Linked DNA regions of Simiduia agarivorans SA1 = DSM 21679. Each later gene encodes a partner of the first gene's protein in a complex. Links are inferred from orthologs where the notes say so. Each region holds a gene or a part of one and is shown on either strand. Other genes may lie near its edges. The genes, in order: ssb and sbcB.

Region 1 (12,006 bases):
CCTGGTGACTGCTCCAAGCTGGGCAGAGCGCTGGCACCTACAGGAAGATCCGGTCATGACATTCCACAACTACAATAAGACTACACGCTCACTGCTTTTCAGGGCAGCTAAGCGCGCTGCCAAAATTATCTAACGGCAACTCAGGGATCAGAAATGAATATTTTAGGGATAAACTACATATTTCATGACACATCTTCCTGCATCGTTCAGGACGGCGACCTGATTTGCGCGCTGGAAGAAGAAAGGTTCACCCGCAACAAGCACACCTACGAATTCCCTGAACGCTCTATTCAAAGATGTCTGTCGATAGCCAAACTCGACACTGAAAACATAGACCACATAGCCGTATCGATAGACCCTTGGAAACACCAGTTAAAAAAAATCGCCTACGCCCTATCGCTTGGATTTAAATCCAAACAATTCATCAAGAACGAATTCTGGCGCTACAGAAACCAACAACAAAAGTTCTGGCACTGGTACCGCCACACCTGGCCCGGCAACAAACACCCAGAAGTACACTTCATAGAGCATCATAAATCCCACATACTGGGCAGCTATTTTGTATCGCCCTATGAAAACGCAGCCTTGCTTTCACTCGACGGCTCAGGTGAATGGTCAACTCACTGGATGGGTGAAATTCGCGACGGCAAGATAAGCAAAATCGCAGAAAGCTTTTTTCCAAACTCGCTTGGTTCATTCTACGAGGCCGCTACCGAATTCTGCGGATTCAGACCCAACTACGACGAAGGAAAAACCATGGGTCTCGCTCCATTCGGAAACGCCGACCGACTTTATGATAAAGCCAGGAGCTTGGTTACAATAAAAGATACGGGAGAAATAGCAGTAGACACTGGTTATTTTAACTTTCCGCATTACGGAGAATGCCGATATAACGAAAAATTTGTCGCCCTTTTTGGCAAACCAAGAGCCCAATCCAAAACCGCACCGTTCGAATCTCACCACGAAGACGTTGCCGCCGCATTTCAAAAAGCACTGGAAGATTGCGCCTTGAAAATGTGTAAAATTTTGGAACAAAAAACATCCGCCGAACACATAATTATCGCCGGTGGCGTAGCCTTAAACAGCGTGATGAACGGCCGCATAATAAGAGAAACCCGGTTTAAGGATGCCTACATCATGCCTGCAGCAGGCGACAATGGAACTGCAATTGGCGCAGCCTATTGTGTCTGGAATGACGTACTAGGAAACACTAAACGCCACACCCACCTGAACCCCTTTGTGGGCACAAGTTATTCTGATGACGAAGTGGAAGCCACCCTCAAGGGGTTCAAACTAAGCTACAAAAAATGCGACGACATTTGCCAGGCAGCGGCACAACTCATACACCAAGGAAAAATTATTGGCTGGTTTCAAGGCAACATGGAAATCGGACCGAGAGCGCTGGGTAGCCGCTCAATTGTAGCTGACCCAACCAATGCAAACATGAAAGGCAAGATCAACGCTGAAGTGAAATACCGGGAGCCGTACCGTCCTTTTGCGCCCTCCGCTATAGAGGAGTCGTACAAAACCTACTTTGAACTTGGTGTTGACGACCCCTTTATGCTTAAAGTCGATTTTGTCAAACCTGAATGGCGAGCAAAGCTCGCTGCGATCACGCATGTGGATGGATCAGCCAGGCTACAGACGGTGAGCAAGAAAACCAACCCTCTTTACCATCGGCTGATTTCGGAAGTGGGCAAACTAACCGGTACCGATGTAGTATTGAACACCAGCTTTAACGTTATGGGTGAACCAGTGGTTGAATCACCCGAACAGGCCATCCGATGCTTCTACACTTCAGGTCTGGATGCACTGGCCATTGGCAATTTTCTCATCATGAAATAGACATTATGACCATTCGCTTTCTTTTTACGGCAGGATTGCTATATCCGACAGCGCTGGCACTCGTCATAGCACTGGACACATTGGTTGGTGACGCTGAATTTTTACAGCATTTCCTGACCGTATCACGCAAACAAACGCTACTGATCGTACTGTCTGACTGGGGGCAAGCCATTCCTTACTGCCTGGCATTTGCAGCCACTTACTTGCTGGCGGAGTATCAGTTCGGCCAGAGATCTGCAATTATCGGAGGCATCGCTGTCGGCGGTATAGCTTTGCTAGCCTCTGTGATGCCACCTCACCTACCAACCATAATTCCCTGCGCCCTGTTCACCACAGTGATACTCGCCGTCCTGAGCCGGATACCCACAAGGAAATACCATGAAAAAGCTTAGTGCCGGAATTATTGCTGCCGTATTGAGCCTGGCCAGCACTCAAAGCCCTGCGACCAGCAAAGCCATCATTATTGGCGGGGGCAACACTCTGGAAAACTCCCAAGGCCAGATTGAAGAAAATGTTCAGTGGGTAAGCGACATCCTGGACGCAAAAAAAATTGAAACCCAAGTATATTTTACCCACGGTAGCGCCCAGGGTGTGGATATCGTTTATTTTGGCGACGCCAGACTGAACGACACCCCTGAAAACGTGTTGCGACGCATTTATCTCGATGGTCTGGACTTCGCTAAGTCCTACAAACGAAATACGCTCCCGAAAATCGATGGCCCAACGACGAAAGCCTCCCTGACCGAAGCATTATCAAAAACTTTTAAGTCACTTGAGAACCAAGCCGAATCCTTACTTATTTTCAATGGTCACGGCGATATAGACTTCTCCAATACCGACAACAACGCCCTTAAACTCTGGCAAGACGAACGACTTAGCATTAACGAAATACGGTCATTATTCGAGAGTGCGCCCCAGCAAAGCACCGTTCGGTTCATTTTTACCCAATGTTTTTCCGGCTCTTTTTCCAAACTCGCCTTTGATAATCTTGAAACAGACCAACTCGCAACCCCTCGTAGCTGCGGCTTTATGGCTGAAAGCGATAGACGCGAAGCAGAGGGTTGCGATCTCGGCATAAATCCATCCGAATTCCGGGATTATACAACGTACTTTTTTGCAGCCTTGAATGGCTACACCCGAACAGGTCAGCCGATTAATCTTACAAAGACAGATCTCGACAAATCAGGGGAAATCGATTTTCGCGAAGCCCACCTGTACACTCTTGCAAACGCGCATAGTAGCGATCTATCAAGATCCACCAGCGAACAATTTGTCGAGTATAAAGAGCCTTGGTATAGACGCTGGGACACCGCATTTACGCCTAAAAATAACGTGTACAGCCGTATCGCCATCGAAGTCGCTGAGCGCGAAAAGGTGGCATCAGGAGGACTTCCCTTACTGAGAGATATCCTGCATGAGAGAGCGGCTCTGAAAAACCTGACATCCGAGCAGGACACAGCCCGAGCGAAAATCGAGCAAATACAGGCCACCTTGCGCACCGAGTTGGGCGAACTGCGTCTTGCCGAATTGACCACCGATAAACAAGAAGAGGTCTATAATCAAGCCATTCAAATGGCTGCGTACCAACAGTTAAAGCACGCCCAAGATGAACTGATGCAACTGAACGAGCAAGTCCTGCAACAGACCAGGAACCTGACACAGCGCTTGAAAGCGGCGCGAATGAACAGGATATCCCGACTCGCACACTACCAGAAAGAGAATCCGGCATATCAGTCGTTAGTTGATTGCGAGTCATCTGGCCAGCTTTAGAATCAGCCTCCTCCACTTCACTTGCTCATTAGCATACGGATATGACTGCTTTCAGGGAATTACGTCAAACCCATCGCAATTACGGCTTACTTGCCGTAGCGACAGATATCATAAACCGGATTGGGTATCGATTTGGCATTACCCATGTTGAAAAAATATTCGTTATAGAAGAGTTGGCCCGTACCAGCGAGTTCAGCGCCAACGTTCTTTCAGCCGATGAAATAAAGCACCTCCAACAGCAGGGAATGATCACCTGCGATCCTGAACAAATCACTGCCGCCGAATGCGGCCAGTTAATTTGTATTGCCGCAACTGAACAAGACCGGCTGTGCGGGCTTACGTGGTATGCAATTCAGCCTTACCGCTATGGCGGGTCAACCTTTGCTTTTTTCGATCCCCGCTACATCTGTGGATTTGGCGCATTTGTTCACCCGGATTACAGGGGCCGCGGTGTGCGCGACGCTATCGTTGCAAAGGCTATTGAGCACGCAAACAGTTTGGGCCGCAGGGGTATTATCGCAGCCATTTCGTGGACAAACTTTGCCTCACTCCGATCCGCTGCGCGCATCGGCTACAAAGCCATCGGCCTTGCCTATTGCTGCCCCTGGCTACCCAGTCACCGGCACCGGCCCTACTACCAGTTGCGCAAACTGGAAACCACCACCCCCATAACGACAGCATTTATCAGCACAAGCGTGTCGGCAGTACTGGAGTTACTGTATCGGAAATCTATCCTGCTACTGGTGATTGATGCCGCTCCCAAAAGGCCGACAAGCCAAAATCCGCTGCGTCGGATTTTGGCCCGCACACAACACCAATCGGTGTCTGACTGGGCATACGCGCGTGGCGTCCCCTGCATACGGTTTTTGTCAGACAACCAATCCACAACAGCCGAGGCGATACGAGCGAGTCACGCTGACTATTTGATCTCTTACACTGCACCGCTTTTTAACGAAGAGATACTGCTTGCCCCTAAAAAGGCAGCGGTCAATATCCACCCCTCATTGTTACCCGATTACCGCGGAGGTGCACCCTTGCCATGGCAAGTGCTACGCGAAGAAGCAATCACCGGGGCCTCACTGCATCTGCTCACCATGAAAATTGACCAAGGCGCGGTACTCGCACAGGTGCAATCTGAGTTACCTGCAGGCTTAAGCAAGAAGGCTTTATTCGAACTCGCACGCAACAATGCTGCCCGCGCGCTGGATACCTGGCTGGACAAACATCTTTCTGATAGCCTTTTATCAGGCGTTGCACAGCCGGAGCAGTCTGATACTCCCTTCGCGCGCAACAGAACTTTAGCCGATCTGAATAGAGAACTTGACTGGCACCAGGACTCAACCGCGAAGCTATTTGCCCTGGCCCGCTATCTCGAACGCTGGCCAACCGAACTCAACCAACCACCCGGGTTGCTCCCCTGGCTACCCTGGCGGGCCTGCTCACTAGAGGAAAGCTGCTCAAACCTGCATAGCGTGCAATGGCGCTATAGCTGGAAGGGGCTGCAATTCCGTAACGCTAAAGGACAAATCACGCTACGCCCCAGCCTCAACCCACTTCACTGGCTGTCGCACTGGCGAAACTGGCGCAGATTGGCAAGAGAACAGGGCGAAAATATTTACCTTTAGGCAGACCAAAAAAAACAGGCCAGAAGCCTGTTTTTTTCACACTGATTATTCCTTGCCAGGGTAAATCTTAGAAAGGAATATCGTCGTCAAAATCAGCAAAGCCATCATTCGGGGCCTGCTGAGGCTGAGCCTGCTGCGGGCGCTGCTGTTGCTGCTGGTAATTCTGCTGCGGTTGCTGGCGCTGTTGTGGTGCCTGCTGCTGAGGTGCAGAGTAGCCGCCTTGTTCGTAGCCGCCTGAACCCATGTCGCCACGGCCATCCAACATCTGCATTTCGCTGGCCACAATTTCGGTGGTGTAACGGTCCTGCCCGTCCTGCCCCTGCCATTTACGCGTACGCAGACTGCCTTCGACATAGACCTTGCTGCCCTTTTTCAGGTACTCACCCGCTATTTCGGCCAGGCGATTGAAAAACACCACGCGATGCCATTCGGTGCGCTCCTGGGGCTGGCCGGTCTGCTTATCCTTCCAGGTTTCAGAGGTTGCGATACTTACGTTAGTGACCGCGCCACCACTGGGCATGTACTTGGTTTCCGGGTCCTGGCCGAGATTACCTACCAGGATGACTTTATTAATGCCTCTTGCCATTTATCTTTCCTCTTCTGAAGTCACGTCCCTTTGACTTGCACATCTAAACATTCAGTTCACTAAAAGTCGACACCTGCTCAAGCAAGTGCCCAGTCGTAGGCCGCCAATTGGTCCGGGTCGAAGCGCGTGGCATCCACCTGCAGGTAAATCACTGCATCCTCTGCCACCAGCGTAACCTGCTTCACACCGGGCAGGGCCGCCAACAACTGCACACCGGGCTCACCATTGGCCTGGCCAAGATTTATACGAATACGCTGAGGCCGCGCTGGCTGACGGTGCCACAGCGCCAACAGCCACCAGAGCACCAACAAACACGCACACAGGATAAACACACTACTCAGACCCGCACGGGTTATCATCAGGCCTCCCAGCGAGCCGCCCGCGAAGGCGCCCAAAAACTGCCAGGTCGAGTAGACCCCTGTCGCGGTACCTTTTACCTCTGGTTTGGCCACTTTACTCACCCAAGAGGGCAAGGTTGCCTCCAGCAGATTAAACGCCATAAAAAACAGGAACAACGCAGCGACCACAGCCGAAGCCACCCGAGCCTGAGCAAGCAGCAACTCTGCCCCCAGCAGCAACGCAATGGCTCCGAGGTATACCTGTTTAACCCAGGATTTGCGCTCGCCGATCACCATAAACGGGATCATAGCAATAAATGACAAAACCATGACCGGCAGATACACCTGCCAATGATCCACCCGAGCTACACCGGCAGCCTCCAGCATTTGTGGAATCGCCAGAAATCCGGCCATCAGGACAAAATGCAGCACAAAGACACCTGCATTCAGCAACCACAATTCTTTGTCGCTCAGCACAGAACGCCAATCTAACGGCCCTTGTACCACCAGGCGGGCGGGCTCCACCACCAGAGACAACAATATCAGCACCCCCGCAGCGGCCAACGCGGCGGTTGCATAGAATACCCCGGCCAAACCCCACTGACCCGAGATCAACGGCCCGAGTACCATTGCGATCGCAAAGGCAATGCCAATGGATACGCCCAGCAAGGCCATGGCTTTGGTGCGGTTTTCTTCAGCCGTGACATCCGCCACCAACGCCATCACGACGGCGGCGATAGCACCGCAGCCCTGCAGGAAGCGCCCCAGGATAAGACCCCAGACCGAATCGGTCATCGCGGCCACCAGCGACCCGGCAAGAAAAACCAGTAAACCGATTAAAATCAAAGGCTTACGACCAAATCGGTCCGATAAATAGCCAAAGGGGAGCTGCAGAACTGCCTGACTGAGACCGTAGGCCCCAAGGGCCACGCCCAGCAACACCGGCGATGCATCGCGATAGCTTTCGCCGTATAGACTCAGCACCGGCAGCACCATGAACAGCCCCAGCATACGAACCACATAAAGTGCAGCCAACGGCAGGACGGCACGACGTTCAAAGGGCGTAGTCACGGGTATGTTCTGGACCTGGAGCTGAATTAACGGGGGCAGCAATACTATCAAAAAACCGGTCCCGATAAATGAACACTGACCACCTTAGAGCAGAAAAAAAGGAAAATCCGGAGTTCTATAACTAAACTGTCTTTCATACCAATTGCTCAAGTGATTGGGGCTGGTTATATTGACTTTGGTTATAAAATAAACGAATTCACCACCAAACCGGTCTGCGGACCCAGGATGTACCCATGAAATTCCTCACTCTGCCCGCCTTAGCCTTGCTCTCCTGCAGCGCCATTGCGGCCCCCCAGAGCGCCGATGCCAACGCCGCAATTCAGGAACTCCGTCAGGCAGTGACCTTTGCCGACGCCGCAATCCGCGATGTGCAGGCTCAGGAAGCCGTGAATCAGCTGCATGCAGCGATTGCCGAAGCCGATCTGACCATCGCAATAGCGTCTGCCGCGGATGCCATCCGGGATGTGCAGGGTCAGGAAGCGGTGGGCATGCTAGCCGCCGCCATCGCTAACGCAGATCTCAACATCGCGTTTGTAGAAGCGCAGGTTGCGATCAACCAGGTCGGTGATGACCAACTGCTCAACGAGCTGTCTGAAACACTGGCAAATGCCGATGACGCGCGCGCCAACGACATGATCATGGCAGTGGTTTCAGAGCGCCCGATGCTGGCCGCAGCGGTGCAGGACCGCGCACTTGGCGCAGGCATCAATGAAGCACTGGTCGCCAATGCACTGACCGCCGGATTTGGCGAAGCAGCAGCAACTGCCGCAGGCAAATAAGTCCGTCGCGCGCCGGCTATTCATTGCCGGCGCGCCCGCCTTACACTGGCGTACCAACTAGCCCCGTTATAACGTTTTATTTCCCGCTACCAACAAAATGTTCTGAAGCACTGCAATTGGCAATATTGTTCCAGTTCAACCTTGTCAAACGCGAAACGTTGCACAAAAACCACTAATAGCAGTGTGTTTTATTCGCCAATTCATCTAACAAATACATACTTAGGTGCTAATTTATAACAGCAAAGGGTTGGCGTCTTGCAGTACTAAAAGTGAAACTTTACTCTTAGTCTCTCTTTTACTGACGCCATGGAAAGCGCAGACTCAAAAAAGGACTCTGGTTATGAAACCTACCTCTTCGGCTCCCACTCACATGGTACTCCTCAGCGAGTCCAGTATGCAGTCCAAGATGCTCGCGAATCTGATGGCGGACCGACTGCAACTTGAATGCAAGCTTACCGACAATACCAATCAGATTGCACACCTGTTCAGCGGAGACCAGAATCTTCTGCTGATCGATACCCAGCACTTCGATCTAACCGCATTGCGCGCCTTGCTGCAGAATCTGCAAAGCAAAGTCAGTCGGCTGGTGGTGGCACTGTTTAACGTCATCCCAAGCTCAGAGCAGGAGCATCTGGCAGAGTGGCCTCAGGTAAAAGGCCTGTTCTACCTCAACGCCGATCACAACCAATTACTCAAGGGCTTGCAGTCCCTGGTGGCCGGTCATTTGTGGCTGCCAAGACAAGTGGCAAACCAACTGGTCGAGCAGAATCGCCGCCCTCCCATGGACTCTGGTTCCCGCCAGATGCTTACGCGCCGCGAACTGCAGATCATGGAACTGCTGGCCGACGGTGCAACCAATCTGCAAATCGCAGAAGCGTTGTTTGTCAGTGAGCACACCATTAAAAGTCACTTGTACAACGTGTTCAAAAAGATTGACGTGAAAAACCGTCTGCAAGCCTGTAACTGGGCTCGCAACAATATCTGACATGCGCCTTTTTCTGCGCCTGGCGCCACTGTTGATCAGTGGTGCTGCTCTGTTGTTTCCGGGCCCCTGTCTGGCGCAGGCGATTGAAGACGAGATCAGCGGCTTCACCATCGACAATACGATCACGCGCACAGGCCATGAGTTTGCCCGCTTTCTGGCCGACTATCGCAACAGCCAATTCGCCCACCAAAATGATTACAACCTGGTGGTGAATGAACGCCCCTCGGCCCGATGGGGCAGCCTGATTTGGGTCACATTGGATAATCAGGAGGTATACCGCCGCTTTCTTCCACCCGGGCGGGTGGACCTAGAGCAGGAAGCCCAAGCGGCGGCAAACGGAATCCATCAACGCGCTCAGCAACAACAATTACAACTTTTGTTGATGGACACTTTTGACTTGGACGCAAACGAGTATTGAGGGAAGACCATGAAACCACTTGCGATCGCCGGCTTATTGTTAGCCAGCACGGGAGCTATTGGCTCTGAATTGATTTATACCCCCACCAATCCCGCTTTTGGTGGCAATCCAATCAACGGCAATTACCTCCTTTCCAATGCGCAGGCGCAGGATACCTATAAAAACCCGGACCTGGGTGAAGGTTACAGCACGCCGTCTGATCTGGACCGTTTTACCAGCTCCCTGCAATCGCGCCTGCTCAGTCAATTGCTGACTGATGTCGGCAGCGGCAATAGCGGCAGCATTGAAACTGACGCCTTTATTGTTGATCTAGTGGACATTGATGGTGTCCTGACGGTCACCATAACCGACCGCGAAACCAACGAAGTCACGGAAATTGTCGTCTCCGGTTTAAACCCCGGCAACTAACTTTCAGGGAAGAATCATGTTCCGATCCGCATTGCTTTTGTGCGCAGGCGCCTGCCTGTTTATTTCTGGCTGCCAGACCGCTGAAAAAACCTCTGCCGCCCTGTTTGGGCCCGGCGTTGAACACGCATCACTCACACCCAGGGCGAGTACTTACAGCGACCTGAAGTCATTGCCGCCGCCCAGGGGGAAGATTGTCGCAACGGTTTACAATTTCCGCGACCAGACCGGGCAATACAAGCCGATTCCTGCCAGCTCCTTTTCCACCGCGGTAACGCAAGGTGCCACCGCCATGCTGGTGAATGCCATGAATGAATCCGGTTGGTTCATTCCGCTTGAACGGGAAGGCCTGCAGAATTTGCTTACCGAACGAAAAATTATTCGCGCCGCGCTGAAAAAGCCGGGCACCCCCACAAATAATGACGATGATTTGCCTTCTTTGCTGGCCGCCAATGTACTGATAGAGGGCGGAATTGTGGCCTATGAGTCCAACATAAAAACCGGCGGCGCTGGCGCCCGCTATTTTGGTATTGGCGCCTCAGAGCAGTACCGTACCGACCAGGTGACTGTAAACTTACGGGCTATCGACATCCGCTCCGGCAGAATCCTGCACAGCGTTCTGACCACCAAGTCAATTTTGTCCCAAGAGATCACCACCGGCGTATTCCGCTTTGTGGAATACAAACGACTGCTGGAAATCGAGGCCGGCACCACCACTAATGAGCCTGCACAACTGTGCGTTTTATCCGCCATAGAAGCAGCGCTAATACACCTGATTGTTGATGGCATCGAAAAAAATTCCTGGACGCTAATGAACAATGAAGACATCAACAATGCAACTTTAAAGCAATATATGTCGGCTAAACCTGCGCTGCAAAAACAAACGTAGAAGTACAGACGTACCGCCAAAAAAGTAAACTAATGTAAATCTAATACAGGGACGTATTTTTGATCATAAAAAAACATTAGATACTGATCAGTCACAAAAAACATTTTCAGTCTTCTGTTGGATAGTTAGCGGTTTTTTAACAACAGAGAATGAGGCTCCACTGTGACGGAGTTCAAATCCCATGGATGGTTTTAGCGCAATGACGCGCTGGCAAAAAACAATAACAACACCGCTATACATCGGCTGCCTCGCGCTCGCGTTCAGTCTCAACGCGGCAGCCTCGCCGGACCTGGGCGCCGGCGATCTGGATGCACTCTTCAGCGAGCTGCCGAGCCATGCCAATCACGCGGCGCTGGTCGAGCAACTCGGTAGCGTCAACAGTGCAGACATCCAACAAAGCGGCATTGGGCAACGCGTCGCACTGGTTCAATCCGGGTACAACCAACACGCCTCTGTGCAACAGCTGGGTGACAACCACTCAGCACGGGTTTCCCAGCAAGGTGAAGACAATCTCTTGTTCCTGATCCAATCCGGCTCGCTCAATCAGCTGGTGCTCCAGCAATCGGGCTTCGCCAACAGTGCGAATGTGCATCAGGACGGCAGCGCCAACACGGCGACCATTCAGCAACAAGGTAATCAGAATTCCGTTGTGTTGCAGCAGTACGGCAATCACCACGCCGCCAGCATAACGCAGTACGGAGACCAGTTATCGGTCTCTGTTCGTCAATCGCAGTAAATCCATCAATGAGGAAGATGCTATGAAAAAATTGATCAACCCTTTAGCCATTGCCATCGCATTGGCATCTACCGGCGCACTCGCAGACGGCAATATGGCGTCGGTTACCCAGTTCGGCGAATACAACGATGCCACCGTAGACCAGATCGGCACCACCGAAGCCCAGGCCAGCATCAACCAGTCTGGCTCAGAAAATGGTGCCGCAATTGTGCAGAGCAATTCAACCGCGCCGATGTATGCTCTGATCGACACACAAGGCAACCAGAACCGTGCGGCGATCGCGCAGGACGACAGCTGGTATGCCAACGCAACTGTTTACCAGGTGGGTGACGACAACCGCGCCGAGATTTCCCAGGTAGCTATTTCCGACGACTCGTCAGCAGGAATCTACCAATTCAATGCCACCGGTAACGACGCGGAGATTTCGCAGGAATTCGCCTTCCTGTCTAGCGCAAACATCACCCAGGATACCACCGACATGTCCTCCGCTCAGGTTGAGCAGGTTGACGGCATGGGCCTTAACGCAAGCATTTTCCAAAACAACACCTACGGTGATCAG
Region 2 (12,277 bases), 200 kb from region 1 along the record:
CACTGGGGCGGGAGTGAAGAGCCTTCTCTTGAGCGGACGTTACTGACCTCGCCTTGGTTGTCAGCCGCGGTAGCCGGCGCTGATCTTTCCCCCATCGCGGTGATGACCGAGGCCTGTTTTGCCCGTCAATACCTGGCCGATTTGGCTTCCTCCATTGCAACGGCGGTTGGGCGCTGCGACTACTAATTCACTTACGGGATCTGTTGTGATTATCAAAAAAACTCTGGGCTTAATGGGTTTCTTTCTTGTGTTTTTGGCAGGCCTGGCCCAGGCCATCGAACGCCAGCCTCTCAATACCGGCTGGGCGTTTGTCGCCGATGAAGCGCTGCAGCCCGATGACATCAGCGCGACAGCATGGCGGGCCATTGATCTGCCACATACCTGGAATGCAACGGATACCGTAGACCCCATGCCCGGTTATTATCGGGGCGCAGGTTGGTACCGCAAAATCGTCAAGCTTGTGCCGGGCAGCTATCGATTGGCGTTCGAAGGTGCCAACCGGGAAACGCGCGTGTGGGTTAACGGGAAACCGGTAGGCGAATTCGTCGGCGCTTATCTGGGGTTCACAATACCGCTTGGCAGCGACCTGAGATTCGATGGTACCGACGAGCTGATGATCCGGGTGACCAACCGGGTCAATCGCGATCTGATTCCTTCGCAAAAAGCCGATTTTTTTCAATTCGGTGGTATAACCCGTGATTTGTGGCTGGAGCGTTTGCCGTCCGCTTATTTTGACTGGATTCAGGTAGATACACCGCAGGTCAGCGAGCGCGAGGCCCATACCCATTTCCGCTTTGCGCTGGCGGGCGAACACCCGAAGGCGGCCAGCCAGATAGCGTTTGCTATGACCTCGCCCACGGGCGACGCCCTTTGGCAAAAAAACTATCGCCTGCCGTTACCGGAAGGGGTGAGCTTGCCGGTACTTAAACAGCCGAGTCTCTGGTCGCCAGACAGCCCGGCCTTGTATCAATTGAATATTGAACTGAAAGATGACGCCGGCAAGGTGTTGCATGCCAAACGCCAGTCGGTAGGTTATCGGTTTTTCAGCATGCCCGATGGCAAAGGCTTGTTGTTGAATGGTAAGCCGCTGTTGTTGCGCGGCACTCATCGCCATGAGGAACACGCCGGTGTGGGCGCGGCTATGTCCAATGAACAGCACCGCGCGGACATGGCGCAGATCAAAAAGCTGGGCGCTAACTTTGTACGCCTGGCACATTACCCGCAGGATCCGAGCGTGTACCAGGCGGCCGATGAATTGGGCCTGATTCTGTGGGACGAGTTGCCCTGGTGCCGGGGTGGCATAGGCGGCGATGCGTGGCGAGCGAATACCGAAAGGCTCTGGCGCGCGCAGATCCGGCAAAACCGCAATCACCCCAGTATTTTCTATTGGTCTCTGGGCAATGAAATTTATTGGGAGGCGGATTTTGAAGGCGGTGGCGATGATAAAAACATTCTGCCGTTTTTAGAACGGCTACAGGCGTTGACCAAATCGCTCGATCCATCCCGGCTGACCAGCTTGCGTAAATACTATCCCGGTGCCGATGTGGTGGACAGCTTTTCGCCATCAATCTGGGCCGGTTGGTATGGCGGCGCTTTTGGTCAGTATGCGGAGGCATTGACTGACGCGCAGAAAAAATACCCGGCGTTTTTGCACATGGAATACGGCGGTTCCAGCCACCGGGGCCGGCATACCGAAACCCCGTTGGACGAGCTCGGCTTGTTGGGGCAACAGTTATCGGTGGCGGAAGCAGTGAATCAGGCCGGCGTGACCAGCGTGGCCAAAGACTCCGATTGGAATGAAAATTACATGGTGAGTCTGTTTGACTGGCATTTGTCGGTAAGCGAATCCCAACCGGATTTTGCCGGCAATGCCCAGTGGGCGTTTAAAGATTTCGGCACGCCGCTGCGACCCGAAAACCCCTTGCCTTACATCAACCAAAAGGGCCTGGTGGATCGACTGGGCCAGCCCAAGGATGCCTATTATGTGTTTGCCAGTTACTGGAGTCCGGCGCCTGTGTGCTACATCGAGTCCCATAGCTGGACGGTACGTTATGGTCCACGCGAAGGCCGGCCTGTGCGGGTGTATTGCAATACCGACAGCGCGGAGCTTTGGCTGAATGGCAAAAGCCTGGGACTAAAGCAGCGGGTGCATGGCGCATACCCCGCCCATGGCCTGGTATGGCAGGTACCATTTGTTGAGGGCAGCAATCAATTGCGCGTGCAGGGATACAATGACGGCGAATCCGTTGCCGGTGATGCGTTGGCGCTCGAATACCACGAGGGCAAGGCGCCAGCCATGGCCAGGGTTTCCCTTTCGGCCGAGGACCTGGGCGACGGCCACTGGCTGATCACCGCTGAAGCACTGGGTGCCAATGGACTGCGCGCGACCGGGTTCAACGACCGGGTGTATTTCTCGGTTGCCAATCACCAGGGCCGCTTGCTTTCGGACCAAGGGCATTATCAGGGGGCTTCGGTCATTGAAATGGCCAACGGGCTGGCAGCTATTCGCTATCAGGCCGGTGCCCGTGCTGGCCTGATTGAACTCCGCTCACAGGACCTGAAAGGTGTTTACCTTGAAATTCCCCGATAATCTGGTCAGGTGGTTAGCCTATCAGGGGTAATTTAATTTTACGTTCGTCCAGTTAATATCCCGTTATGGCGCTCCGTTTGAGCGCCATTTTTTTATAACTTGTTGTAAAAAAAGAGGTTTTTCCGACATTTCTGCACTGTTAACAATTATTGCGCACCCGGCCTTAAAACTGGTAAGGCCACTTGACAGTAAGTCATAATTGGTGAACCATGTGAATCATCGTCAATCACGTATTCGACGATGTCTGACAGGCAGTGGGTGGTCAGAATCCGAGAGACACCAAATAAGAACCATAAGGGGACTTGAGCATGAAAAATCAAACCCGCACCGTTTTTACCAAAACCGTGCTTAGTAGCGTCATCGCGCTGGCCGCCTCGCCAGCAGTGCTGGCTCAGCAGACCACGGCCGAAAGCGCCGTGCTGGAAGAGGTGGTGGTCACCGCCGAATTCAAACGCAACCTGGAAAACGCCCTCGACGCCAAGCGCGATTCGGCTACCATTGTGGACGGCATCTCGGCAGACGATATCGGCACGCTGCCCGCATTGGATATGGGCGAAGCCCTGCAAGCGGTGGTGGGCGTGCAGCTCAACCGCGAAGGCGAGCGCCGCGAGTCCAGCATCAACTTGCGCGGTATGCCTTCCGGTTTCGTGCTGACCACCGCCAATGGCCAGGCCTTTGCGACGCCCAGCCGCAGCGATAAAGCCTTCGGTGCCCCCAATCCCTTTGGCGCCTATGACCCGGCAATTTTCAATGGCACCTACGTAGTCAAAACCCAATCTGCCGATATGCAGGAGGGTGGCATTGCGGGCGTAGTTGATCTGCAGATTGCCCGTGCGCTGGACAAACCCGTGAACGCCTTGAGCCTGAGCGTGGGTGGCCGGTCCGAACAGCTGGCCGACACCATTGATCCGGAAATTGTCATCTCTGGTTCCAAGCACATTATCGAAGACACGTTGGCCGTGACTGCCACTCTGGCAACCAGTCAGCAGACTTTCCGTCGCGACACCATCAAAATTAACCGTTATGACAACATTCCCACTAACGGAAACTTTGTGGGCGCTAACGGTGAAGATTTTGCCACCTGGAAAGCGGATAACGGCATTCCCGATAACGCGGTGGTAAAAATGCCCGGCGAATTGCGTCAGGGTTCGGAGATCAATGAAGGTCAGCGCACTTCATTTGCCGGTGGCATCGAATGGCAAGCCACCGATGCATTGAAACTGGGTGCCAATATTTTCTATACCGAACGCGATATGGATGACAATGGTCAGCAAGAACTCGACCTGCGTACCCGTAGCGGCGGCACCAAAATTACTCCCAACTCCACGCCGTTTGATACGGGTAGTGTGAACGACAATGGCGATCCGGTATGGACTGTTTCCGACATCCTGTTTGACGATGTGGATTACCGCAACACTTCACGCATCTGGGATACCTATGAACAGTCCCAAGCAGTATTGTTGGACGCCGAATGGGTCAGCGACAAGTGGACCGTGGATGGTCTGATCAACATTTCTTCGGCGGAGAATAACTGGAGCGAATTGTTTTACACACCATACTTCCGCGCTGGCAGCAGCGGCATTAATGGCCGTTTGTATACCGGTGAAAACAATGTTGAAAACTTTGTTGTTGAACTTAACGACACGGATAACCTGAACCTGGACACCAATTGGCAGGTGAAAGATACCTTGACCAGTTCGGGTGAAGTGCAGAGTCTGGACAATAGCCAGATCCGTACACTGGTAACCGGTACTTATGAAGAGTTGAAGCGTGATACCAACAGTTTCGAAGTGAACTTCGAGCGTGAACTGGATATGCCAGTGTTGGCGAATGTGCAATTTGGCTACCGTTACTCCTCTGATAAGCAGGACTCGGATCGTCTGCGTAACTCGCCCACCGGTCTGGATTTGACCGGCATTATCAACAACGCCGCCAAAGGCAATCCCGCTTATGCATCACAGGGTAATTTCTTCGGTGGTAACGTCGCGGGCATTGCGGGTGCGGGTCAGGGCTGGTTTGCTCTGGATGTGGATGCAGTGAATGCAGCGGCCATTCAAACCATCGGCACGGTGAATCCCGATGCGGTGACTGGGGAGCAACCCGTTATTGTTCCCGCCACTGGTTTGGTCGCTCGCGGCGGTCAGCAGAGTGCGGGGCTTGTGTATGACGTTGAGCTCAACACCAATGCGCTGTATCTGATGGGTGACCTGGACTTTGAAGTGGGTGGTAAAGTGGTTACCGGTAACGTGGGCGTTCGCTATGTGAGTTCAGAGCAGGATGCGTCTGCGCCTTTCTGGGCTTTCGGTGCCACCGATATCAATAACCCAGAGCAGCGCAGCGTCAAGAATGACTACACCTATGTGCTGCCCAGTCTCAACCTGGCGATGGACGTTACCGACGACGTGAAGGTACGCTTTGCTTACAGCGAAACCATGTCTCGTCCTAATGTGCGGGCCGCAACACCTTCCTCAACCGTCGTCACCCGGCCCGGTGAAGTTAACGTAGGCCTGCCAGGTGCTGATGTGGATCCGTTCACGGCCAAGGGGCTGGATGTTTCCGTTGAATGGTACAACCGCGAGGGCAGTGCCATTACTTTTGCCGCGTTTACTAAAGATATCGATAATTTCTTCACCGATGTGGGTACTTGTGATACCGAAACACTCGCCGGCTACGGCCTGAATGTAGGTAGCCTGTCGGTGGTGGGTGATAACTGTGTGACCGACGGCCAGGATGCCTACGATGCTATCGATCCCGATTACATCATGGCCGGTGACATAGTGAATGCCAGCAAGCTGCTGAACAGCGACGAAAACATCACCGTATCCGGTTTTGAATTGTCACTGCAGCAAGACCTGAGCTTCCTGCCTTACCCCTGGAATGGCTTCGGCGGCGTGCTGAACTACTCCAACACCAAGCAGGATTCCTCTGATCCGGATCTGTACATTCCCGGCATTTCCGATCACACCTATAACGTGATTGGTTACTACGAGCAGGGGCCTTTCGGCATCCGTCTGGCGTACAACTACCGTTCCGATTATGAGTTGGAAAGTGTTGGTACCTTTAACGGCGAAGGTAATAAGAACGTGAAAGCGGCTGGTCGTGTGGATTTGTCGGCCTACTACAAGGTGACTGACAACTTCCGCCTGACGCTGAAGGGCTACAACCTGAACGAAGCCCTGTATGAAGAATACCAGGCCACCGAGTTCCAGCCGCGCGCTGTGCACTATGACGGCCGTACCTGGGTATTGCAGGCCAGCTACAACTTTTTCTGATCGCCTCTTAGTGACAGAATTGTCGCCCGACTTGATCCCGGCTTCGGCCGGGATTTTTTATGGGCGTACCGAAGCACATTGCACTCGGATAAGGGTGCGGCTTGTTCGATGATGATGAAAATTTTTTGGGGCAATTCACACATCTGGGTATGATGGGTCTTGGGAAACCAAGGATCCGCCTATGACCAGCCTCTATTGGCACGACTACGAAACCTGGGGTGCCACACCCGCCAAAGACAAACCGGCACAATTTGCCGGTGTGCGTACCGATGAGGCGCTCAATATCATCGGTGAGCCGCTGATGATCTACGCCAAACCCACTGCGGATTTACTGCCCCAACCCGAGGCCTGCCTGATAACCGGGATCACGCCGCAGAAAGCGCTGGCCGAAGGATTGCCGGAGCCGGCATTCATGGCGCGCATTCACGCCGAATTTGCTGTGCCTGGCACCTGTGCGGTGGGGTACAACAGCTTGCGCTTTGACGGCGAGGTCACCCGTTACGGTCTGTACCGGAACTTTTACGACCCCTACCGCACCGAATGGGCCGACGGCAACAGCCGTTGGGATCTGATTGATTTGGCGCGTATGACTTATGCCTTGCGCCCGGACGGCATTGAGTGGCCGCTGCGTGAAGATGGCAGCCCCAGTTTCAAACTGGAGCACCTGTCGGCTGCCAATGGCTTTGAGCACGCCAATGCCCACGATGCCTTGTCGGATGTGTATGCCACCATCGATTTGGCCCGACTGATCCGCGCACGCCAACCCAAACTCTACGACTATGCTTTCGCGCTGCGCGATAAGCGCCATGCGGGTCAGATGTTCGATTGGGTCAAGCGCACGCCCGTGCTGCATACGTCGTCCCGCTTTCCGGCCGCCCGTGGCTGCACCGCTCTGGTCATGCCGTTGGCCACTCACCCCACCAATAAAAATGCGGTGATCGTGTACGACCTGAGTGTTGATCCGTCGGCATTATTAACGCTGGATGCCGAGACAGTGCGCGAGCGCCTGTATACAGCAGGGGATGTGTTGGCCGCTCAGGGGCTGGACTCAATCGCCCTTAAATTGGTGCACCTGAACAAGTCGCCCATGCTGTCACCGGTCAGCGTGTTGACGCCGGCGTTGGAGCAGCGGCTGCAATTGGATATGGCGACAGCGCGCCAGCATTGGAAACAGCTGGCAACGGCCGATGCGGTGGCACTGCAGGCCAAGTTGGCGAAAGTGTATGGCGAATCGGGTTTTGCCGAACCGAACGACCCGGAGCAGCAACTCTATGGTGGGTTTATTCCCGACCAGGATAAAAATGCCATGGCCCGTGTTCACACCGTTGAACCGCACCAGTTGGCGTCCATCCACTTTGATGATCGTCGCCTGAGCAAGCTGCTCAGCCGCTACCGCGCGCGCCACTTCCCGGAAACCCTGACGCCAGACGAGCAACTGGCCTGGGAGGAGTGGCGCTACGAACGCCTGACCAATCCTGACGCGGGCGCATCGATTGTCATGGAGGATTATTTCGAGCGCCTGGCCCAACTGCGCGATGACCCGGCATATGCAGATAGGCGCGCGCTACTGGATGCGCTGGAGGCCTGGGGCGATGGCCTGCTCTGACCCATGCGTGGCAGGCGGCTAGCTGGTAATGCGATTGAACTCGATTTCGTATTTGCTGGCGGCGGCTTTAGCCTGAAACACTTTGGCTTGCGGGTATTTTTCCTTCAGCAGCGCATAAATCTCGCGCATGGACTGGGCGTCGGCGAAGGCACCGAAATACACCGCCGTAATGTCCGAGCGTTCGAACTTCACGTCGTCGAACCAGTCCGCTTCCGGTTTGGCGTCGGGCCCGACTTCATCGGCCACCTGGCGAAAGCAGCGCCATTCGGTTTCGGCTGCAAAATGCAGTGATTTACTGGTGAACTTATCGAAAAAGTACTCTTCGGCGTGAAACGCCTGATTGGTGAGTACCACGTCCAGTTGTTCTTTCAGCGAGGTGATTTCCGGGCGCGTGGGCCGGTAGGCCACTTGTTTCGGGTGGGGCAGGGAAGTGAACTCGCCACACTGCAGGCGAATCGCGACACCGCGGTTGTTGTCGGCAAAATGCGTCCAGGCGGCCAGATTGTCGGGCTTGGCGGTGAAACTGCAAATGCGCAGGGTGCGACAGAATTTACGCCAGTCGGCCATGAGCTTGTCCAGGGCCTGCAGTCGGTTGTCGACCATTTGGGACAGCAATTCTTTCAGTACATCGTGCGCCTCTTCAGGCGACTGGAACCGCTCTTCGTCCCGCCAGCGGCGGATGACCACGGTCAGGGGCGAGGTGCCGCGCGGTTCATCTTTCGCAAACAGCATGCCGGTGGCGGTCTGGATGGCGGCAGTCAGGATGGATTGGGGGTCAAAGGTCAGGCCGGTGCGGTGATTGAGTTCGAACGGGTCGTTGAACAGGTTGGGCGCACTCCAGCGCAGGGTCTGGCTGCCCAGAATCTGCTTGGCGGTTGCGACTGAACAATATTTAACCAGTGTTTCCGGGTTGTGACTGACCACCGGGTCTCCTTAAGTTTCGTGTTGATGAAGCATTCTAAGCGTAGCCACTTTAGAGGGTGACCGCTAAAATATCGGCTCTTTTCCTGCATCCTGAAAGCCTGAGGTCAACGTGGATTTTACCGGTAGCCATATTCTGTCCATCGATCAGTTCGAACAATCCGATATCGAACACGTGTTCCGCGTGGCTGATGCCATGGAGCCTTATGCCAGTCGTCGGCGGGTGACCCGCGTTCTTGAGGGGGCGATTCTGGGCAATATGTTTTTTGAACCCAGCACCCGCACCCGGGTGAGTTTTGGTTGCGCGTTCAATCTGTTGGGCGGTGAAGTGCGTGAAACCACCGGCTTTGAGTCATCGGCCATTGCCAAAGGGGAATCCCTGTACGATACGGCCCGGGTGCTCTCGGGTTATTCCGACGTGATCTGTATGCGCCACCCGCAGAATGGTTCGGTGGCCGAATTTGCCGAGGCCAGCCGGGTGCCGGTGATCAATGGTGGCGACGGTTCCAACGAGCACCCCACCCAGGCGCTGCTCGACCTCTATACCATCCGCAAAGAAATGGCCGCCAAGGGCAAGGGCCTGGATGGCTTGCGTATCGCCATGATCGGCGACCTGAAATACGGCCGCACGGTGCACTCGCTGTGCCGCTTGCTGGCGCTGTATAAAAACGTACAGGTGACACTGGTGTCGCCGGTGGAGCTGGCCATGCCCGAATATCTGGTGGATTTGCTGCGGGCTGCGGGGCATCAGGTCAGCATTACCGATGAGTTGACGGCGAGTATCAGTAAGGTGGACATCGCTTATTCCACCCGGATTCAGGAGGAGCGTTTCGCCAGCAAGCAGGAGGCCGACCTCTACCGCGGCCGGTTCAGGCTGAACCAGAGTATCTATACCGAGTTCTGCGAGCCCAACACCGTGATCATGCACCCCTTGCCCCGGGATTCCCGCGCCGAGGCCAACGAGCTGGACAATGACCTGAACGCCAATCCCAATCTCGCCATCTTCCGGCAGACCGACAACGGGATTCTGGTGCGCATGGCGTTGTTTGCCCTGGTGCTGGATGTGGTGGATCAGGTGGACAAGCATGCGCGGGAAGTGCGCTGGTACACCGGCCGATAAAACCCGCTGAAATGGGATTTGCGTCTCATATTTCCAATTCGTATAACGCTAGTACTGTTTTGTGACCCGTTCTTCGGTAATGTGGTGGGCTTCTTAATACTATCGAGCTAAAGGAACGGCTCGTGTGCCGCCCGCAACGGAGTGCCCGACTAAAACCAACAACAATTAGCGGGTGTAGTATGAACGTGTTTAAGCTAACAGCAGCATTGTGCCTGGCGAGCGTTGGGGCGCTGGCCCAGGCAGACAGCAGTGCCAGCGGCAATAACTGGTTACTGGCCAAGTACGACCTGAACGGAGATACGGTAATCTCCCAGGAAGAGATCACCGCCAAAAAGCTGGATATATTCCGCCTGATGGATCTGAACACCTCGGGCGGCGTGAGTTTTGATGAATACGAGCAGGTGGATGCGGCCCGCCGCAACATGCTGCTCAAAGCCCGCTTCAACAAGCTGGACCAGGACAAGAACGGCGAAGTCACCGAAGCGGAATACAGCAGCTTTCTGGGTCAGTTTTCCAGTATCGATGCCAACGGCGACGGCATCCTGGACAGCCAGGAGATCATGCCCGAAGAAGAGCATGAAACCCACTGCTTCTACTGGTTCTGTTTGCGGTTGGACAAAGATTAATACGAAGACCTGAAAACAAGGTCCAGGGTGTCAAGGGCAGCGCAAGCTGCCCTTTTTTATGACCGCCACGGATGGGGGCGTCTGACCCCACTAATCCTCAATGCCTTCCGGAAACTCCCATCCCCCCAGTTCCTGCCAGCGATTGACGATCATGCAGAACAGGTCGGCGGTTTTTTCCGCGTCATAGGCGGCCGAGTGGGCGGCGCTGTTGGAAAACTCGATACCCGCCAGCTGGCAGGTTTTGGCCAGCACCGTGTGGCCAAAGGCCAGGCCGCTGAGGGTGGCGGTATCAAAGCAGGAAAAAGGGTGAAACGGATTGCGCTTGGCATCGCAGCGGTTGGCGGCGGCGTTGACGAAACCCAGATCAAAGTGGGCGTTGTGGCCCACCACCACGGCGCGGGTGCAGCCGTTGTCCTTCACCGCCCGGCGGATGGATTTGAACAGTTCCGGAATCGCCATCAGTTCCGGAATCGCTTCGCGGTTGTCGATGTCGATGCCGGTAAAATCCAGCGCCGATTGTTCAATATTGGCACCCTCGAAAGGGTCCACGTGGTAATCGAAGGTCTGGTCCCTGTGCAGGATGCCGTTTTCATCCATGCGCAGGGTGACGGCGGCAATTTCCAGCAGGGCGTCGGTGTCGGCATTGAAGCCGCCGGTTTCCACGTCCACCACCACGGGTAAAAACCCCCGGAAACGACGTGCCAGTAAGGATTTCGGATTGGATACAGGTTCAGCTGGGTTCAAACCAGGGGTGCCTTCTGCAATCAGCGCGCGACGCGCCAGGTCAGTGTTTCGCCCGCACGCAGCGGAACCAGTTGGGTGCCGGCCATGGCAATGGTGTCGGGCACCTGCCAGTCGGCCTTTTCCAGGGTGATGGTATCAGTATTGCGGGCCAAACCATAAAAGTCCGGTCCGAAATGGCTGGCAAAGCCCTCCAGCTTGTCTAACGCACCCGCCGCTTCAAAGGCTTCTGCATAGAGTTCGATGGCGGCATAGGCAGTATAGCTACCGGCGCAACCGCAGGCGGCTTCCTTCTTTTCTTTGGCGTGCGGCGCCGAATCGGTGCCCAGAAAAAACCGCGCACTGCCGCTGGTGGCGGCGGCGATCAGGGCTTCCTGATGGCTGCTGCGCTTGAGAATGGGCAGGCAGTAGTAGTGCGGGCGGATGCCACCGGCGAGCATGTGGTTGCGGTTGTACAGCAGGTGATGGGCGGTGATGGTGGCGGCTGTGTTGTCGCAGGCGCCGGTGACAAACTGTGCCGCATCGGCCGTGGTAATGTGCTCCAGCACAATTTTGAGGCTGGGCATGGCGGCGCGCAGGGGCAGCAAGGTGCGGTCAATGAAGGCTTTTTCCCGGTCGAAAATATCGATGCTGCTGTCGGTCACTTCGCCGTGTACCAACAGCAACATACCCACCTCAGCCATCACTTCCAGTACCGGGTAGAGGCGGGTGATGTCGGTCACGCCCGAGGCCGAGTTAGTGGTGGCGCCAGCCGGATAGAGCTTGGCGGCCACAACGCCCGCGGCGCGCGCCGTGCGGATATCATCAGCGCTGGTGTTGTCGGTGAGATAGAGCACCATCAGCGGCTCAAACTGGCTTCCGGCCGGGCGGTTGGCCATGATCCGGCTTTTGTAAGCGAGTGCTTGCTCCGCGTTCATCACTGGTGGCACAAGGTTCGGCATAATGATGGCGCGGGCAAAGTAGCGAGCGGCATCGGGCACCGTGGTGGCCAACTGGTCGCCGTCGCGCAGGTGAATGTGCCAGTCGTCGGGGCGGGTGATTGTCAGAGTCTGAGCCATGGGAGCTGCTACCTTTTAGCCAGTGGATGCCGTTTCAGGCCGCGCATCCTACCTAAAATAGCGCCCGATTTCGACTCAAGCCAGCGGCAACCGGGTCGATAACCCGGGTAGGTTCTCTGGCTTTGGTGGAATCAGACCCCATGTACCGCTTGCTTACACGCACATTATTCTGGCTGCCGTCGGTATTGGTAGTGCTGGCCGTTGGGCCTGCCCGGGCCACTGAATATGCGGCGCCCATGGATAAGAGCGAGTGGCAGGTGAGCAGTTCCATTTTTGCCTGTGAAATGAATCAGCCGGTGCCCTACTACGGTAACGCCCGGTTTTACCGTCGGGCGGGTGAGCC

The links.
Region 2: the proteins of ssb (region 1) and sbcB are in contact, whole or in part, in a crystal structure (PDB 3C94), measured with the Escherichia coli proteins. The link is inferred for Simiduia agarivorans SA1 = DSM 21679 from one-to-one orthologs.

What each region holds. Positions count from the first base shown.
Region 1 is NC_018868.3:1,984,168-1,996,173, forward strand. What follows is about bases 4,068-6,794. They hold ssb (single-stranded DNA-binding protein), read right to left. Parts: upstream 5,827-6,794; coding sequence 5,308-5,826; downstream 4,068-5,307. Other genes in these bases: M5M_RS19480 (GNAT family N-acetyltransferase), read left to right, coding at 4,068-5,240; M5M_RS08815 (MFS transporter), read right to left, coding at 5,904-6,794. Outside these bases: M5M_RS08785 (GNAT family N-acetyltransferase), read left to right, coding at 1-133; M5M_RS08790 (carbamoyltransferase family protein), read left to right, coding at 154-1,845; M5M_RS08795 (hypothetical protein), read left to right, coding at 1,851-2,237; M5M_RS08800 (hypothetical protein), read left to right, coding at 2,224-3,615; more of M5M_RS19480, read left to right, coding at 3,657-4,067; more of M5M_RS08815, read right to left, coding at 6,795-7,235; M5M_RS08820 (hypothetical protein), read left to right, coding at 7,469-8,014; M5M_RS08825 (LuxR C-terminal-related transcriptional regulator), read left to right, coding at 8,355-8,999; M5M_RS08830 (curli production assembly/transport protein CsgE), read left to right, coding at 9,001-9,417; M5M_RS08835 (curli assembly protein CsgF), read left to right, coding at 9,427-9,825; M5M_RS08840 (CsgG/HfaB family protein), read left to right, coding at 9,842-10,711; M5M_RS08845 (PPE repeat-containing protein), read left to right, coding at 10,893-11,447; M5M_RS08850 (curlin-associated protein), read left to right, coding at 11,470-12,006. UniProt on the Escherichia coli protein: Plays an important role in DNA replication, recombination and repair. Binds to ssDNA and to an array of partner proteins to recruit them to their sites of action during DNA metabolism. Acts as a sliding platform that migrates on DNA via reptation.
Region 2 is NC_018868.3:1,779,241-1,791,517, reverse strand. Bases 5,258-8,255 are described here. They hold sbcB (exodeoxyribonuclease I), read left to right. Parts: upstream 5,258-6,043; coding sequence 6,044-7,468; downstream 7,469-8,255. Other genes in these bases: M5M_RS07885 (DUF2971 domain-containing protein), read right to left, coding at 7,487-8,255; M5M_RS07895 (TonB-dependent receptor), read left to right, coding at 5,258-5,862. In the rest of the region: M5M_RS19455 (alginate lyase family protein), read left to right, coding at 1-186; M5M_RS07900 (glycoside hydrolase family 2 protein), read left to right, coding at 206-2,590; more of M5M_RS07895, read left to right, coding at 2,899-5,257; more of M5M_RS07885, read right to left, coding at 8,256-8,392; M5M_RS07880 (aspartate carbamoyltransferase), read left to right, coding at 8,502-9,509; M5M_RS07875 (EF-hand domain-containing protein), read left to right, coding at 9,689-10,135; rnt (ribonuclease T), read right to left, coding at 10,226-10,879; pyrC (dihydroorotase), read right to left, coding at 10,900-11,934; M5M_RS07860 (flagellar protein MotY), read left to right, coding at 12,075-12,277. UniProt on the Escherichia coli protein: Degrades single-stranded DNA (ssDNA) in a highly processive manner.